2 regions of the Pantoea alfalfae genome follow, and region 2 is predicted to be linked to the other one. Evidence: predicted binding sites of a transcription regulator. Region 2 holds the regulator's gene; the other holds the start of a gene.

Region 1 (8,494 bases), 490 kb from region 2:
GGCCAGAATTCGCAATGCAGCTTATTCGTGTTAGAGAGGATCACCACCCGATGACCTTCAAGTCGCAGCCGGTTCATCAGCGCCAGGGTTTCAGGACGTACGTCCACGAAGACCGCCTGCCAGCCAGCAGTAAACTGTTCATAACTCAGCGCGATTTCCAGCTTTTCACACAGTGCAAGCGCGAAGTTTTCGTCGCTGAGCTCACCACGTTCGTGTTGTTCAAACGCTTCGTCCATCTGGAAATGGCTTTGCAGCGAGGCCAGTGGCACACGGCTAAGGTCACTCCAGACACCCAGCACGCGGTTAAAGTCGATATCAATAATCACATTGCCCAAATCAAAGATATACAGCATGGTGTGTCTCCTTCTGTTCCCTGGAGTATTCACTCTAGCGGCAAAAGTGCAGGCTGAACAGGCACGCGTGGAGAGAAAAGCGTAAACGCCAGAAGATGGATAAAACGCACCCAAATATTTACTGGCCCGACTGAAGAAGCCGGAATTTCAGGCAAAAAAAAGCCCCGCATGCGGGGCTTTTATCAGTTAAAGGCGCATTTATGCGTCTTTAGGACCACGTGAAGCACGTTTACGGTCGTTTTCCGTCAGGTGACGTTTACGGATACGCACTGACAGCGGTGTTACTTCAACCAGTTCGTCATCATCGATGAACTCGATCGCCTGTTCCAGCGTCATTTTCTGCGGTGGAACCAGTGTCGTTGCTTCATCAGTACCGGAAGCACGCATGTTGGTCAGCTTCTTACCGGTCAGACAGTTTACGGTCAGGTCGTTAGAACGGCTGTGAATACCGATGATCTGGCCTTCATAGACTTCTGCACCGTGACCCAGGAACAGCTTACCGCGATCCTGCAGACCGAACAGAGCGAACGCTACGGCTTTACCCTGACCGTTAGAGATCAGTACGCCGTTCTGACGCTGGCCCACTTCGCCTGGACGGATATCGTCGTAGTGGCTGAAGGTAGAGTAGAGCAGACCGGTACCGGACGTCATGGTCATGAATTCGTTACGGAAGCCAATCAGGCCACGGCTTGGGATCACGTAGTCGAGACGTACGCGGCCTTTGCCATCCGGATCCATGTTTTTCAGATCGCCTTTACGCTCACCCATGGCTTGCATAACGGAACCCTGATGCGTTTCTTCGATATCCAGCGTGACGTTCTCAAATGGCTCCTGTTTACGGCCTTCGAATTCGCGGAAGATAACTTTCGGACGGGATACCGCCAGTTCGAAACCTTCACGACGCATGTTTTCGATCAGAACTGACAGGTGCAGCTCACCACGACCTGATACGCGGAAGGCGTCAGAATCTTCAGTTTCTTCAACACGCAATGCCACGTTGTGAACCAGTTCTTTGTTCAGACGCTCAAGGATCTGACGTGAAGTCACGTATTTACCTTCTTTACCGCAGAACGGTGAGGTGTTGACGTTAAAGAACATGGTTACGGTTGGTTCATCGACGCTCAGGGCTGGCAGCGCTTCCACATTCTGCGTGTCACAGATAGTGTCAGAGATGTTCAGCTCGCCCAGACCGGTGATAGCAATGATATCGCCCGCTTCTGCCAGGTCGCTGTCGATACGCTCAAGACCCAGATGAGTCAGGACTTTACCGACTTTAGCGTTACGGGTTTTGCCTTCGCTATCGATGATAGTGACTTGCTGGTTAGGCTTAACTTTACCGCGCTTGATACGGCCGATGCCGATCACGCCCAGGTAGTTGTTGTAGTCCAGCTGAGAGATTTGCATCTGCAGTGGGGCATCAGCCTCAACCTGCGGAGGCGCAACGTGGTCAACGATCGCCTGATACAGCGGGGTCATATCGTCAGCCATGTCGGTGTGCTCAAGACCCGCAATACCATTCAGCGCAGAGGCGAAAATGATAGGGAAGTCGAGCTGCTCGTCAGTGGCATCCAGGTTTACGAACAGGTCAAATACCTGATCCACAACCCAATCCGGACGCGCACCCGGGCGGTCTACTTTGTTGATAACCACAATCGGCTTCAGACCATGCGCGAACGCTTTTTTGGTCACGAAGCGGGTTTGCGGCATAGGGCCATCCATCGCATCTACAACCAGCAGCACCGAGTCCACCATGGACATGACGCGCTCAACTTCACCACCGAAGTCGGCGTGTCCTGGGGTATCAACGATGTTGATACGGTAGTCATTCCACTTAATGGCGGTGTTTTTTGCGAGGATGGTAATCCCACGCTCTTTCTCCAAATCATTGGAGTCCATCACGCGCTCGGTTGCTTCGGTACGGGCATCAAAAGTACCGGATTGTTGCAGCAGTTTGTCAACCAGGGTGGTCTTTCCATGGTCAACGTGCGCGATGATGGCGATGTTACGCAAATTTTCGATCACAGCTTTGCCTCAGGCATTAGAAATAGCGCGGTATTGTACACGGATTAAGCGGAAGACTGAACAGGATCACACTTTTCACTGAAAGTTTATTGCATCGACGCAAATTTGCCCTGTTCCCGGTGCAGAAAATGCACTAAGTTGGTCCTGTGCACCAAAATAGTGCTATCAAATCACTGTTAAGCACCATAATGGTGCGCTAAGACCATCGTGGTGCAGGCGCTTTATGACAAAAAGGTGCATCACAAGGGGATTTAAGCAACATCAAAAAAGTTGGCACAGAATTCGCTTTGTCTGATACAAGCGTAAACGCCAGTCAGATGTCGGTTGAAGAGCGTGCCGGAAGAGATGAGTCAGGGAGTGGTTTTCCCAAACGCATTCCGGAAACGACGTTTCCTCGCCATGTAGATAATGAAAGACCATTTCCAGGAGAGTTGAGTATGTCCGCTGAACACGTTCTCTCGATGATGAACGAGCATGAAGTTAAGTTTGTTGACCTGCGTTTTACCGATACCAAAGGTAAAGAACAGCACGTTACGATCCCTGCTCACCAGGTTAACGCTGACTTCTTCGAAGAAGGCAAAATGTTCGATGGTTCGTCTATTGGCGGCTGGAAAGGCATTAACGAATCAGACATGGTGCTGATGCCTGACGCCACCACGGCAGTCATGGATCCTTTCTTCGAAGATTCTACGCTGATCATCCGTTGTGACATTCTTGAGCCAGGCACCATGCAGGGCTACGATCGCGATCCACGCTCTATCGCCAAGCGCGCTGAAGATTACCTGCGCTCTTCCGGCATCGCGGACACCGTGCTGTTTGGACCAGAACCCGAATTCTTCCTGTTCGATGACATCCGTTTCGGTTCATCAACGTCCGGCTCACATGTGGCTATCGACGATATCGAAGCGGCATGGAACACAGGTAAAGAGTACGAAGGCGGTAACAAAGGTCACCGTCCAGGTCTGAAAGGCGGCTACTTCCCGGTTCCACCGGTTGACTCATCCCAGGACATCCGTTCTGCCATGTGTCTGACCATGGAGCAGATGGGCCTGGTTGTTGAAGCGCATCACCACGAAGTGGCGACCGCAGGTCAGAACGAAGTGGCAACCCGCTTCAATACCATGACCAAAAAAGCGGACGAAATTCAGATCTACAAATATGTCGTTCACAACGTTGCGCACGCTTACGGCAAAACGGCGACCTTCATGCCGAAGCCAATGTTTGGCGACAACGGTTCAGGCATGCACTGCCACATGTCACTCTCTAAAGGCGGCCAGAACCTGTTTGCCGGCGATAAGTACGGCGGCCTGTCTGAAATGGCGCTGTTCTATATCGGCGGTATCATCAAGCACGCGAAAGCGATCAACGCCCTGGCGAACCCGACAACCAACTCTTACAAGCGTCTGGTTCCGGGTTACGAAGCACCGGTTATGCTGGCTTACTCTGCCCGTAACCGTTCTGCCTCAATCCGTATCCCGGTTGTTGCCAGCCCGAAAGCCCGTCGTATTGAAGCGCGTTTCCCGGATCCAGCAGCTAACCCATACCTGGCGTTCACCGCGCTGCTGATGGCTGGCCTGGATGGCATCATCAACAAAATCCATCCTGGTGACGCGATGGATAAGAATCTGTATGACCTGCCACCGGAAGAAGAAGCTGAGATTCCAAAAGTTGCAGGCTCTCTGGAAGAAGCGCTGAATGCACTGAACGAAGACCGCGAGTTCCTGACCCGTGGCGGTGTATTCACAGACGAATCGATCGATGCTTACATCGAACTGCGTAAAGCCGAGATGGATCGCGTTCGCATGACGCCACACCCGGTTGAGTTCGAGCTTTACTACAGCGTTTAACTGGTCAGACGTTTTTGTTGCCGTGGAAACTTTTAGCCCATCTTCGGATGGGCTTTTTTCTCCGCGAATTCACCGTTCATTCGCCCTCTATTCGGCTTAAAGACTACAATGCACCTGACTGGTGCAGAGGAACGTTGTATGGCAACTGGCTCTCTGCCCGATGCAGGGCAGATTCTCAACGCGTTAATCAACAGTATTTTGTTAGTGGATAACGATCTGGTTATTCATTACGCCAATCCGGCGGCGCAGCAATTACTGGCGCAAAGCTCACGCAAATTGTTCGGCACACCATTACCGGAATTAACCGGCTACTTTTCGCTGAATATTGAGGTGATGCGCGAGAGTCTTGAGGCTGGCCAGGGATTTACTGACAGTGAGGTCACGCTGGTGGTAGATGGTCGCGCACATATTATGTCGCTGACCGCCCAGCGGTTACCCGATGGCTTAATTTTGATGGAAATGGCGCCGATGGATAATCAGCGTCGCCTCAGTCAGGAGCAGTTACAGCATGCGCAGCAGGTGGCTGCTCGCGACCTGGTTCGCGGTCTGGCCCATGAGATTAAAAATCCGCTGGGCGGATTACGCGGCGCGGCACAGCTTCTATCCCGCGCCCTGCCCGATCCGTCACTAAATGAATACACCAAAGTGATCATTGAACAGGCCGACCGGTTGCGAAATCTGGTGGATCGTCTGTTAGGACCGCAGCAGCCAGGCATGCACATCACGCAGAGCATTCATCAGGTGGCCGAACGGGTGGTCAATCTGGTGTCGATGGAGCTGCCGGAGAATGTTTCGCTGGTACGGGATTACGACCCCAGCCTGCCGGAACTGCCGCATGACCCTGACCAGATAGAACAGGTGCTGCTTAACGTGGTTCGCAACGCACTTCAGGCGCTGGGCGACGACGGTGGCACCATTGTTATCCGCACCCGCACCGCTTTTCAGTTGACGCTGCACGGCACGCGTTATCGCCTGGTGGCACGTATTGATATTGAAGATGATGGCCCCGGCATTCCGGCCCAGCTGCAGGATACGCTGTTTTATCCGATGGTCAGCGGACGTGAAGGCGGAACCGGTTTAGGCCTCTCCATCGCCCGTAGCCTGATTGATCAACATTCAGGAAAAATAGAATTTAACAGTTGGCCGGGACACACCGAATTTTCGGTTTACCTGCCTATTCGCCAGTGAGGTTTCTATGCAACGAGGGATAGTCTGGATCGTCGATGACGATAGCTCCATCCGCTGGGTGCTTGAACGCGCGCTCACTGGAGCCGGTTTGAGCTGCGCGACGTTTGACAGCGCAAGCGAGGTGCTGGATGCCCTCTCAACCAAGACCCCGGACGTTTTACTGTCAGATATTCGCATGCCCGGTATGGATGGCCTGGCGCTGCTGAAACAGATTAAACAGCGTCATCCGATGCTTCCGGTCATCATAATGACGGCGCATTCGGATCTGGACGCAGCCGTCAGCGCTTATCAGCAGGGTGCCTTTGATTACCTGCCTAAACCGTTTGATATCGATGAAGCCGTTGCGCTGGTCGAGCGTGCTATCAGTCACTATCAGGAGCAGCAGCAGCCGCGTAATCAGCCTGTCAGCGGACCCACCACCGATATCATTGGTGAAGCGCCGGCGATGCAGGATGTGTTTCGTATCATCGGCCGGTTATCGCGCTCGTCGATCAGTGTGCTGATCAACGGCGAATCCGGTACCGGTAAAGAGCTGGTAGCTCATGCGCTGCATCGCCACAGTCCGCGTACCAAAGCGCCTTTTATTGCGCTGAACATGGCGGCGATTCCCAAAGATTTGATTGAGTCCGAACTGTTCGGTCACGAGAAAGGTGCCTTTACCGGCGCAAACCAGATCCGTCAGGGCCGTTTTGAGCAGGCGGATGGCGGCACGCTGTTTCTGGATGAGATCGGTGATATGCCGCTGGATGTGCAGACCCGTCTGCTGCGCGTGCTGGCCGATGGTCAGTTCTATCGCGTTGGTGGCTATGCACCGGTCAAAGTGGATGTGCGTATTATCGCGGCGACCCACCAGAATCTGGAATTACGCGTACAGGAAGGCAAGTTCCGTGAGGATCTTTTTCACCGCCTGAATGTGATTCGCGTGCATCTGCCACCGCTGCGTGAGCGTCGTGAGGACATCCCGCGTCTGGCACGTTACTTCCTGCAGGTGGCGGCCCGAGAGCTGGGAGTGGAAGCGAAGATTCTGCATCCGGAAACCGAGACCGCCTTAACCCGGCTTCACTGGTCCGGTAACGTCCGTCAGCTGGAAAACACCTGTCGCTGGCTGACCGTGATGGCGGCGGGCCAGGAAGTACTGATTCAGGATCTGCCCGGGGAACTGTTTGAATCCAGTACCCCGGAAAATCCGGTGCAGTCGCTGCCTGACAGCTGGGCAACCCTGCTGGCACAGTGGGCCGACCGCGCCCTGCGTTCCGGTCATCAGAATCTGCTGTCAGAAGCCCAGCCAGAGATGGAGCGTACGCTGCTCACTACTGCGCTGCGTCATACGCAAGGCCATAAGCAGGAAGCAGCACGTCTGCTGGGCTGGGGACGAAACACGCTGACGCGCAAGCTGAAAGAGCTTGGCATGGAATAAGCGGTTCAGTACGGGCTGGAGTGGTTGCCAGCCCGTTTCTTCAGATAACGCGTGAGAACTGCTGCTGACGCGCTTTCTGACGCAGATAACGATCAAAACACATGCAGATATTACGAATCAGTAAGCGGCCAATCCCCGTCACCTCCAGCCCGCCAGCCGTTTGTACTACCAGCCCGTCGGCAATTAACGGTTTCAGCAACGCCAGATCCTCAGCAAAATAGTCGCTGAAGCAGATTCCCCATTGCGCTTCTGTCGCGGCAAAATCCAGCGAGAAGTTACAGATCAGCGTTTTAATCACGTCACGACGCAGGCAATCATCGTCGGTTAAGGCGATGCCGCGCCACAGGCCATTCCCCTGCTGTTCAACACTCTTGTACCAGGTGTTGAGGTCTTTCTGGTTCTGCGCATAACTGTCGCCAATCATGCTGATGGCTGAAACGCCAAGCCCCAGCAAATCGCTGTCGCCCTGTGTCGTGTATCCCTGGAAATTGCGATGCAGCTGCCCTTTTCGCTGCGCGATGGCCAGCTCATCCTGCGGCTTTGCAAAGTGATCCATCCCGATAAACTGGTAGCCCTGCTGAGTCAGCGTCGCGATGGTCTGCTGTAAGATATCCAGCTTTTGCTGAGCAGATGGCAGTTCGTCCTCTTTGATTTTACGCTGTGCCGCGAACATCGCTGGCAGATGCGCATAGTTAAACACGCTAAGGCGATCGGGATTGAGTGCCAGTACCCGCTCCAGCGTCCAGGCAAAGCTGGCTGGCGTCTGCAGGGGCAAGCCATAGATCAGGTCGATGCTGACAGAGCTGAAGCCCTGTTCACGGGCGCGCGCCATCAGGCCAAAAATTACCTCTTCGTCCTGCACCCGGTTAACCCGTTCCTGCACCGATTTATTGAAGTCCTGTACTCCCATGCTCAGACGATTGAATCCCAGCGATCGCAGGTGATCAATCACATCCAGCTCTATTTCCCGGGGATCAACTTCGATCGACATTTCGGCCTCATCAGCCACGCTGAAATGCTGCTTGAGCAAACCCACCAGCCGCGAAATCTGCGCATTATCGAGAAAGGTTGGCGTGCCGCCGCCCCAGTGAAGCTGCGTGACCTGACGCTGACGAAATAGCGGCGCACGCTGAATAATCTCCTGCTCAAGCACATCCAGATAACGGTCCGCTTTGTGGCGCTGACGGGTCACAATCTTATTACAGCCGCAGAAGTAGCAGAGACGATGGCAGAAGGGAATATGGACGTAGAGCGAGAGCGGACGATCAGGGTAGCGCGTCACGGCTCGCTGAAAATCGCCTTGTGCATAGTGCTCGCTGAACTCCAGCGCGGTGGGATAAGAGGTGTAACGCGGGCCGGCATAATTGTACTTTTCAATTAACGCCTGATCCCACTCAATCTGCTGCGATGGCATGCTCACTCCTTCCGGTGACGTCGTCTGAGAGAAGGTCGCGAAGAAGAGGAGATGAAAGGTGAGCGGGTCGAGACCCGACGTAAACGTTGCTTCAGCCGCGACAGGCGTCGTAGTTTAAACAATAACCACAGCAGATAACATGTCGCCAGCAGCGCGAAAATTGATCCAGGCCAAAACATTGTTGTTTACCTGATAAGTACGGCATGCGGAAACCGCATGCCGATCAAATCTGCTTAGTTGCCCTTCAGCAGAC
Region 2 (8,494 bases):
TTCGGCTTCTGTGCCCGCTTCGTTGCGCAGCAATACTTCGGCATCGAAGCTCTGCACCAGCTCAAACAACTTCATCGCCGGACGGGCGTGCATGCCTAGCTTATTTTTGATTTCTACAGTTTGTCTGACGGTCATGATTTGCGCTTTTCCAGCGTGCGATGGCGTGACTGTACATTCTTACCGCGCGAACGGAAGTAATCCGCCAGCTGTTCTGCAATATACACTGAGCGGTGTTTGCCACCAGTACAGCCAATTGCCACGGTAAGATAGCTACGGTTATTGGTCTCCAGCATCGGCAGCCAGAGTTCAAGATAGCTGCGTGTCTGGTAGATAAAGTTGTGCACTTCAGTGTGGCGGTCAAGGAATGCCGCGACCGGACGATCGAGGCCGGTCATCGGGCGCAGCTTAGGATCCCAGTGGGGATTGGGCAGAAAGCGCACGTCAAAGACATAGTCAGCGTCAATCGGAATGCCATGCTTGAAGCCAAACGACTCAAACACCATAGTCAGCTCACGTTCGCGCTTGCCCAGCAGGCGGGTACGCAGCATCTCTGCCAGCTCATGCACTGACATCTCTGAGGTGTCGATGATCAGGTCGGCACGTGAACGCAGCGGCTCCAGCAGGTCGCTCTCTTCATCAATCGCGCTCTCTAGTGACAGGTTTTTGCTGGAGAGGGGATGCAGACGGCGCGTATCGCTGTAACGACGAATCAGGGTATTGCGATCGGCGTCGAGAAACAGCAACTGAGGTGAAAATGTGTCAGGCAGATTATTCAGCGCGGTTTCAAAAATTTCCGGGGATTCAGGCATGTTACGGACGTCGATGCTGACCGCCGCCGAAATATTGCGTTCCGCCAGCGAGTTGGCTAACTCAGGCAGCAACACGACCGGCAGGTTATCAACGCAGTAGAACCCCATATCTTCCAGCGCACGGAGCGCCACTGACTTCCCCGAGCCTGAACGACCGCTAACGATCATCAGCACCATGACCTTCTCTCCCGTTTTAAAACCGGCACCGGGCCGGTAAAGACGCGTTACTGCTCTGTCTGGACTTCCGTAATAATGGCATAGAGTTCTTCATCACTCTGCGCAGCACGCAGACGACGACAAACCGTTTTATCTGCCAGACGTTTTGCCACCAGTGAAAGGGTGTGCAGGTGTGTTTTGCACTGGTCAGCCGGAACCAGCAATGCAAACAACAGATCGACCGGCTGGTTGTCGACGGCATCAAACGCAATCGGCTGCTCGAGGCTGATAAATACCCCTACCGCACGCAGTGTATCCTCTTCCAGCTTGCCGTGAGGAATGGCTATTCCGTTACCAATACCGGTACTACCCATACGTTCGCGGGTCAGAATCGCTTCGAAAAGCGTCTGGTGCGGCAGGTTGAGCTGCTTAGCGGCCAGTTCGCTGATGATTTCCAGCGCACGTTTTTTGCTCTGGCAGTGTACGCCGCTGCGGGTGCAGTCTGGCGAAAGCACTGTGCTCAATTCCAGTGTAAGATCGTTGTTCATTATCGTTTCACTTGCGTGTTCACCAGGCCATTCACCGCCAGCGCCCTGATATGTGCGACAAACGGCGCTTGCTCAGATGACAAAACGGGGCGGATTATCCGCCCCATACTGTCGGCTCTGCGCGCCATGCGCGCGTAGCTAGCGTGAAGGTTAGTGTTTTTTCAGTTTATCTTTGTGTTTGGTCAGCTGACGGGCGAGTTTATCAATCAGCCCATCAATTGCCGCATACATATCTTCCGCTTCGGACGTGGCGTGCAGCTCGCCACCGTTCACGTGGAGTGTTGCGTCAGCCACCTGTGTGACTTTCTCAACCTTCAGGACAATATAGACCTGATTGATATGTTCAAAATAGTGTTCCAGTTTGGCAAATTTACTGTTGACGAATTCACGCAAAGGTGGCGTGATTTCAACATGTTGCCCGGTCAGGTTCAGCTGCATAGGTCTTCCTTCTCATTTCTTTCAAACCAGTTGTTTACGCTGGTTCGATGGCGGGATGGATAAAGACTCACGATATTTGGCGACGGTACGCCGTGCCACCATGATCCCCTGATCAGATAACATGGAGGTCAGTTTACTGTCGCTCAAGGGTTTGGCTGGGTTTTCCGCCGAAATTAATTTCTTCACCAGAGCCCGGATCGCGGTAGAGGAGGCTTCGCCGCCACCTTCCGTATTAACGTGGCTGGAGAAAAAGTACTTCAGTTCAAAAATGCCACGCGGGCTGTGCAGATACTTCTGCGTGGTAACACGGGAAATGGTCGATTCATGCATCTCAACGGCCTGGGCGATATCGGCCAGCACCATCGGACGCATAAATTCTTCACCCTGCTCGAAGAACGCCTGCTGCTGCTCAACGATACAGCGCGTGACTTTCAGCAGCGTGTCATTACGGCTTTCCAGACTCTTAATCAGCCAGCGCGCTTCCTGCAGATTACTGCGAATGAACTGAGTGTCGCTGTCATTGCGCGTTGCGCCACCCATTGCCGCGTAGTGCTGATTAATCTTCAGACGTGGCAGGCTGTCGGCATTGAGTTCAACCGTCCAGCGGTTGCCAACCTTACGTACCAGCACGTCGGGGATAACATATTCCGGCTCGCCAGTGTTGATCGACTGACCCGGACGCGGGTCCAGTGACTGAATCAGCAGCATCGCCTCTTTCAGCACCTCTTCTTTGAGGCGCGTGACGCGCATCAGGCTGCGGAAGTCGTGATTGGCCAGCAGATCGAGATGTTCGCTGACAATCAGGCGCGCTTCAGCCAGCATCGGTATCTCTGGTGCATACTGCGAAAGCTGAACCAGCAGACAGTCACGCAAATCGCGTGCGCCCACACCAATCGGGTCAAAACGCTGGATACGTTTCAGCACCGCCTCAACCTCATCCGCTTCAAGCTCATCGTTGCCAATGCTGTCGAGGATCTCCTCAAGCGAGACGGTGAGATATCCGGTGTCATCAATAGCATCGACGATAGACGTCGCGATTGCGCGGTCGGTATCACTGAAAGGCGTCAATTCGACCTGCCACATCAGGTAATCCTGCAGTGACTGCGTGGTTTCACCCTGATAGACAGGTAACTCATCATCCTGATAATCGGTACCCGTGCCGGAAGGGGTGCCAGCGGTGTAGATTTCATCCCAGGTGGCATCCAGCGGCAGCTCATCAGGCATCTCTTTCTGCTCAAGCGCTTCACGTGTATCCAGCGCTTCGGCTTCCGACGATTCCCGGGAGTCAATCTCATCATGCAGATCGGTCTGCTCAAGCAGTGGATTACTTTCCAGTGCAAGCTGTAACTCCTGCTGGAGTTCAAGCGTGGAGAGTTGCAGCAGACGAATCGCCTGCTGCAATTGTGGAGTCATTGCCAGCTGTTGGCTGAACCTGAGTTGTAAACCTTGCTTCATAGACAGGATGGTAGTTCCCAGGTAAACATCGGTATTAACGACACCTTATCAGAGTCTGAACTCTTCACCCAAATAAACCCGCTTAACCTGCTCATCCGCAAGAATTTCATTGGGTGTACCATGCGCAATCAGGTGGCCCTGGCTGACGATATAGGCCCGCTCACAGACCGCTAACGTTTCGCGTACGTTGTGGTCGGTAATCAAAACGCCGAGGCCGCTGTCACGCAGATGCTCAATGATCTTCTTGATGTCGATAACGGAGATAGGGTCAACCCCGGCAAAAGGTTCATCCAGCAGAATAAACTTTGGATTGGCAGCCAGCGCGCGGGCAATCTCAACACGACGTCGTTCACCACCCGACAGTGCCTGACCCATGCTGTCGCGCAGGTGCTCGATGTGAAACTCTTCCATCAGCTCACGGGCGCGATCCTGACGTTGCTCTTCGGTCAGGTCATCACGAATCTGCAGTACCGCCATCAGGTTATCGTAGACGCTGAGGCGACGGAAAATCGATGCCTCCTGCGGCAGATAGCCGATGCCACGGCGCGCACGTGCATGCAGCGGCAGGATACTGATATCTTCATCATCAATAACAATGCGGCCCGCGTCACGCGGGACAATACCTACCACCATGTAAAAGGTGGTGGTCTTACCGGCCCCGTTCGGGCCGAGCAGGCCGACAATCTCGCCGGACTTTACCTGCAGACTGACATCTTCTACCACGCGACGGCCTTTATATGCCTTCGCCAGGTTTTCTGCGATTAATGTGGCCATAGCTATCAGTTACTCTTCTTTCCGCTGTTGGACGAACCTTTATCCTGAAGTTGCGACGGCACCAGGACGGTCGTGACGCGCTTGTTCTGGCCCTGGCTGTAAGCCTGCATTTTCTGCTCTTTTACCAGGTAGGTAATACGATCGCCTTTGATGTTGCTGTCCTGCTGTTCAATGAACGCATTGCCGGTCAGTTCAACGAAATCGTTAGCCAGTTCGTAGTGCAGTTTTGAGGCATGGCCCTGAACCGGCTTACCGCTGTCTTGCATCTGATAGAAAGTGGCAGGATTACCGTAGGCGTCAACGATGGTTTTCTTGCTGTCGCCGCCCGGACGGGTCACCACGACTTTGTCCGCCGTGATTTTGATAGAGCCCTGCGTCACGATGACATTGCCGGTAAAGGTCGCGACATTGCCCTGCAAATCCAGCGCCTGATTCTGCGAGTCAATATTGACGGGCTTGTCCGAGTCACCGGTCAGGGCCAGCGCCGGAACGCTGGTTGCCAGTAACATACTGGCCAGTAAAATCTTCAGGCTATTTTTGTTCATTTTGAATTTCATAAGAGGTTTTGACCTTCTCGATTAACTCGGCGTTTTTTGTCCGTAAATTGCCGCGCATTTTCATGCCGGTGGAGTTAAAGCTGCGGCCATACAATGTCACCTGGTCATCAGAGGTAACGTCCTGAGTGACAAGGTTAATCTGTGCATTATCGGTTTTGATCCGCTCAAGCTGGGAATCCTGCGTCAGCGTATTCAGCTCAACATGGCCATACAGATAAAGCATACGATCTTTGGTGAGCTTTGCTTTATCTGCGCGTAACGTCCAGGTGGGAACTTTGTTCTCATCAAAGGTGGTCATTACCGGATTGTCGAACCAGCTCAGCTCGTCATCCGAGAAATAGGTCACTTTGTCAGAGACCAGTTTATATGACAGCGCGCCCTGCGGGTTATACACCACAGTGTGAGAATCGTCACTGGTATAGGTCGGCGACTGACCATTCGTCCCGACTGGCGTGCTATCGCCATCCTGGTTGGTAAGATTCCAGCCGATCAAAACCAGTGCAATCAAGGTCAGAATCAGCGTTATCCAACGCCTGCTTTTACTCATACTGATTGCCCTTTGGCATCCTCAAATTTGTTCTGCGCCATTAAGATCAGGTCACATACTTCGCGTACTGCGCCGCGTCCACCCGCAATCCGCGTGACATACTGCGCGCGCGGCAACAGAATCGGATGTGAATCCGCTACTGCCACGCTTAATCCCACTTTCGCCATAACCGGCCAGTCGATCAGGTCGTCACCGATATAGGCGACCTGCTCATCAGAGAGAGACAGTTTATCCAGAAGTTCACGATAGGCCAAAAGCTTATCGGATTGTCCCTGATAAAGATGACGGATGCCGAGCGTTTTGCAGCGATCTTCCATCAGACGGGCATTGCGGCCGGTAATAATAGCCACTTCCACATCGGCGGTCAGTAAACAGCGTACACCGTAACCATCCCGCACGTTGAAGGCTTTCAGCTCTTCGCCATTGTTCCCCATGTAGATCACCCCGTCGGACATGACGCCATCGACGTCGCAGATCAGCAGACGAATGTTGCTGGCGCGCGCCATGACGTCAGCACTGACCGGTCCATAGCAGGTGTCAATCGTGGGAATTGCCTGTTGCATTTTCTTTTCCTGTTCAGACTACGCCAGCGCGCAGCATGTCATGCATATGTACCACACCGAGCAGATGGTCGTCATCGGCCACCAGAATCGAGGTAATGTTTTTGGTCTGCATCAGGTTCAGGGCTTCAACCGCCAGCATATTTGGCCGGACGCGGATGCCACCTGGCGTCATCACTTCCCCGATAGTGGCGCGCTGAAAATCGATGCCCATATCAAAGATGCGGCGCAGGTCACCATCGGTAAAGATACCTTCAATTTTCATCAGACCGTCGACAATGACCGTCAGTCCCAGATTTTTGCGGGTAATTTCCAGCAGCGCATCACGTAGTGAGGCGTCACGGGTGACGTGCGGCAGCTCATCGCCGCTGTGCATGATATCGGATACATGCAGCAGTAGTTTGCGGCCCAGCGCTCCGCCAGGATGGGAGAGGGCGAAATCTTCCGCCGTGAATCCACGCGCTTCAAGTAACGAAACCGCCAGCGCGTCGCCCATCACCAGTGTGGCTGTGGTGCTGGTGGTTGGCGCAAGGCCTAACGGGCAGGCTTCCTGGGGAACATGGACACACAGATGCACATCGGCAACCCGGCCCATCGCGCTGTCAGGCCGTCCGGTTATGCAGATCAGCGCAATATGCTGGCGTTTTAACACCGGAATCAGCGCGAGGATTTCGTTCGACTCACCGCTGTTGGAGATGGCGATCACGACATCATTTTTGCTCACCATGCCCAGGTCGCCATGGCTGGCTTCGGCCGGATGAACAAAAAACGCTGGCGTGCCGGTACTGGCAAAGGTCGCCGCCATTTTTTTGCCGATATGACCAGACTTGCCCATGCCCATCACCACCACTTTCCCCTGGCAGGCGTAGATCAGGGCGCAGGCGCGGGCGAAATCGTCATTAATATATTGATCGAGCTGTTCCAGTCCTTCACGCTCAATGCGCAGGACGTTTTTTCCCGCCTGCTGAAAATCAAAAGCTGTTGGTTGCTGATATGACATAGTGAGTCTGTCCTTGTTAGCCGTCCATGAATGCCGGCTGCATCCACAGCAGCGTCACCCAGACGAAGAAACCACAGAGTAAAATCAGGCCGGCGATGCGGCCAACGCGTCGGCGACGCAGCAGGCAGAGCAGGGCAAACAGCACGCTGACCCCCAGCATCACCCAGTAATCACGGGCAAAGGCGTGATAGTCGATACTGCCGGGGTGAATCAGCGCCGGCAGGCCCAGCACGATAGCAATATTATAAATGTTGGCGCCGATCAGGTTGCCGATCGCGATATCATCTTCACCTTTCAGTGCCCCGGCAATCACCGTCGCCAGCTCGGGCAGGCTGGTGCCCACGGCGATAAGCGTCAGGCCCATCACCAGTTCGCTGACGCCAAAGTAGTCGGCAAAGGCGGTGGCATTGTCGATCACCATCCGGGTCGACATCGGCAGGATAATCAGCGCGACGGCCAGCCAGAGGAAGGCCACCGTATTTCCGCTCTCTTCGCGGGGCAGCTCGGCCAGCTGCTCGCGCGTCAGGGTGTCGTTGTTGTCCCGTTCTGCTTTACGCGCAATGCGAATCACCACCATCAGATAAATAGCGGCGATGGCGATCAAGCCAATTCCATCCAGTCGACTAAGCTGATTGTCAAACAGCATGAATCCGCTGAGCAGGGTAACCAGCAACATCAACGGCAGTTCACGACGTATCAGATTAGAATGAACGCTGAGTGGATGCATTAGCGCAGCGGCACCGAGAATGAGTAAAATGTTGGTAATATTCGAGCCAAGCGCGGTACCAACAGCCAGATCCATCTGGCCATGCTGGGCCGCAGAAAAGGAGAGGATCATTTCTGGCAGCGAGGTGCCTATGCTGACAACGGTCATGCCAATGATCAGTGGCGGGATGCCAAATGATCGACACAATATAGAGGCGCTAAACACCAGACGATCGGCACCATATGCCAGTAAAAGCAAACCGATAATCAGCAGTGCAGAAGCTACGAACATGAAAAATCCTTGCGTAAAAACCCAGGTCGGCAATGCCTTTCCCGACCGGTTTAAGGTTCTGTTTGGCGAGACAGCCGCTGATTTTGACCGTCTGAACGGCAAAAGTAAATTTAATGACCATTTTCGCCAAATCTTAGCGGTAAGTTTCTGTAAAGCTATCGTGAATCAGGACCGAACAGGCTACCATCGTACCCCATGTTTACGCCCGATCCTTACAAGAGGTAATAATGATCCAGCAGCAAACGAATCTGGTTGAGGTTCGTGGCGTGAGTTTTTCGCGCGGAGATCGCACCATCTTCGACGACATTTCGCTGACCGTGCCAAAAGGCAAAGTGACGGCGATAATGGGACCGTCGGGAATAGGAAAAACCACTCTGCTACGCTTGATTGGGGGGCAACTTCAGCCAACTAGCGGGGAAATCTTTTTCCGTGGCGAAAACATTCCGTCATTGTCTCGCGCTAAATTGTACGAAGCGCGCAAAAAGATGAGCATGCTGTTCCAGTCTGGCGCGCTATTTACTGACTTAACGGTCTATGAAAATGTCGCCTGGCCGCTGCGCGAACATACCCGTCTTCCCGCACCTATTCTGCACAGCACGGTATTAATGAAGCTGGAAGCCGTGGGTCTGCGTGGTGCAGCTCAACTTAAACCG

What was found. Region 2 encodes sigma-54, which starts transcription at its own class of promoters, with help from an activator protein. Its sites were predicted from a motif close to GTTGGCACANNTTTCGCTNT; they were not measured.
Region 1: the regulator sigma-54 is predicted to act here: its motif matches at 2,645-2,664, upstream of glnA (glutamate--ammonia ligase).

Annotation. Positions count from the first base shown of each region.
Region 1 is NZ_CP082292.1:97,668-106,161, reverse strand. It holds gene yihX (glucose-1-phosphatase) at 1-353, opposite strand, end outside; gene typA (ribosome-dependent GTPase TypA) at 552-2,375, opposite strand; gene glnA (glutamate--ammonia ligase) at 2,813-4,222, shown strand; gene glnL (nitrogen regulation protein NR(II)) at 4,361-5,410, shown strand; gene glnG (nitrogen regulation protein NR(I)) at 5,418-6,827, shown strand; gene hemN (oxygen-independent coproporphyrinogen III oxidase) at 6,868-8,241, opposite strand; gene yihI (Der GTPase-activating protein YihI) at 8,475-8,494, opposite strand, start outside.
Region 2 is NZ_CP082292.1:3,580,066-3,588,559, reverse strand. It holds gene npr (PTS phosphocarrier protein NPr) at 1-135, opposite strand, end outside; gene rapZ (RNase adapter RapZ) at 132-986, opposite strand; gene ptsN (PTS IIA-like nitrogen regulatory protein PtsN) at 1,034-1,513, opposite strand; gene hpf (ribosome hibernation promoting factor) at 1,664-1,951, opposite strand; gene rpoN (RNA polymerase factor sigma-54) at 1,973-3,406, opposite strand; gene lptB (LPS export ABC transporter ATP-binding protein) at 3,455-4,180, opposite strand; gene lptA (lipopolysaccharide ABC transporter substrate-binding protein LptA) at 4,186-4,737, opposite strand; gene lptC (LPS export ABC transporter periplasmic protein LptC) at 4,712-5,284, opposite strand; gene kdsC (3-deoxy-manno-octulosonate-8-phosphatase KdsC) at 5,281-5,847, opposite strand; gene kdsD (arabinose-5-phosphate isomerase KdsD) at 5,861-6,844, opposite strand; gene K6R05_RS16755 (calcium/sodium antiporter) at 6,861-7,841, opposite strand; gene K6R05_RS16750 (hypothetical protein) at 7,840-8,097, shown strand; gene mlaF (phospholipid ABC transporter ATP-binding protein MlaF) at 8,069-8,494, shown strand, end outside.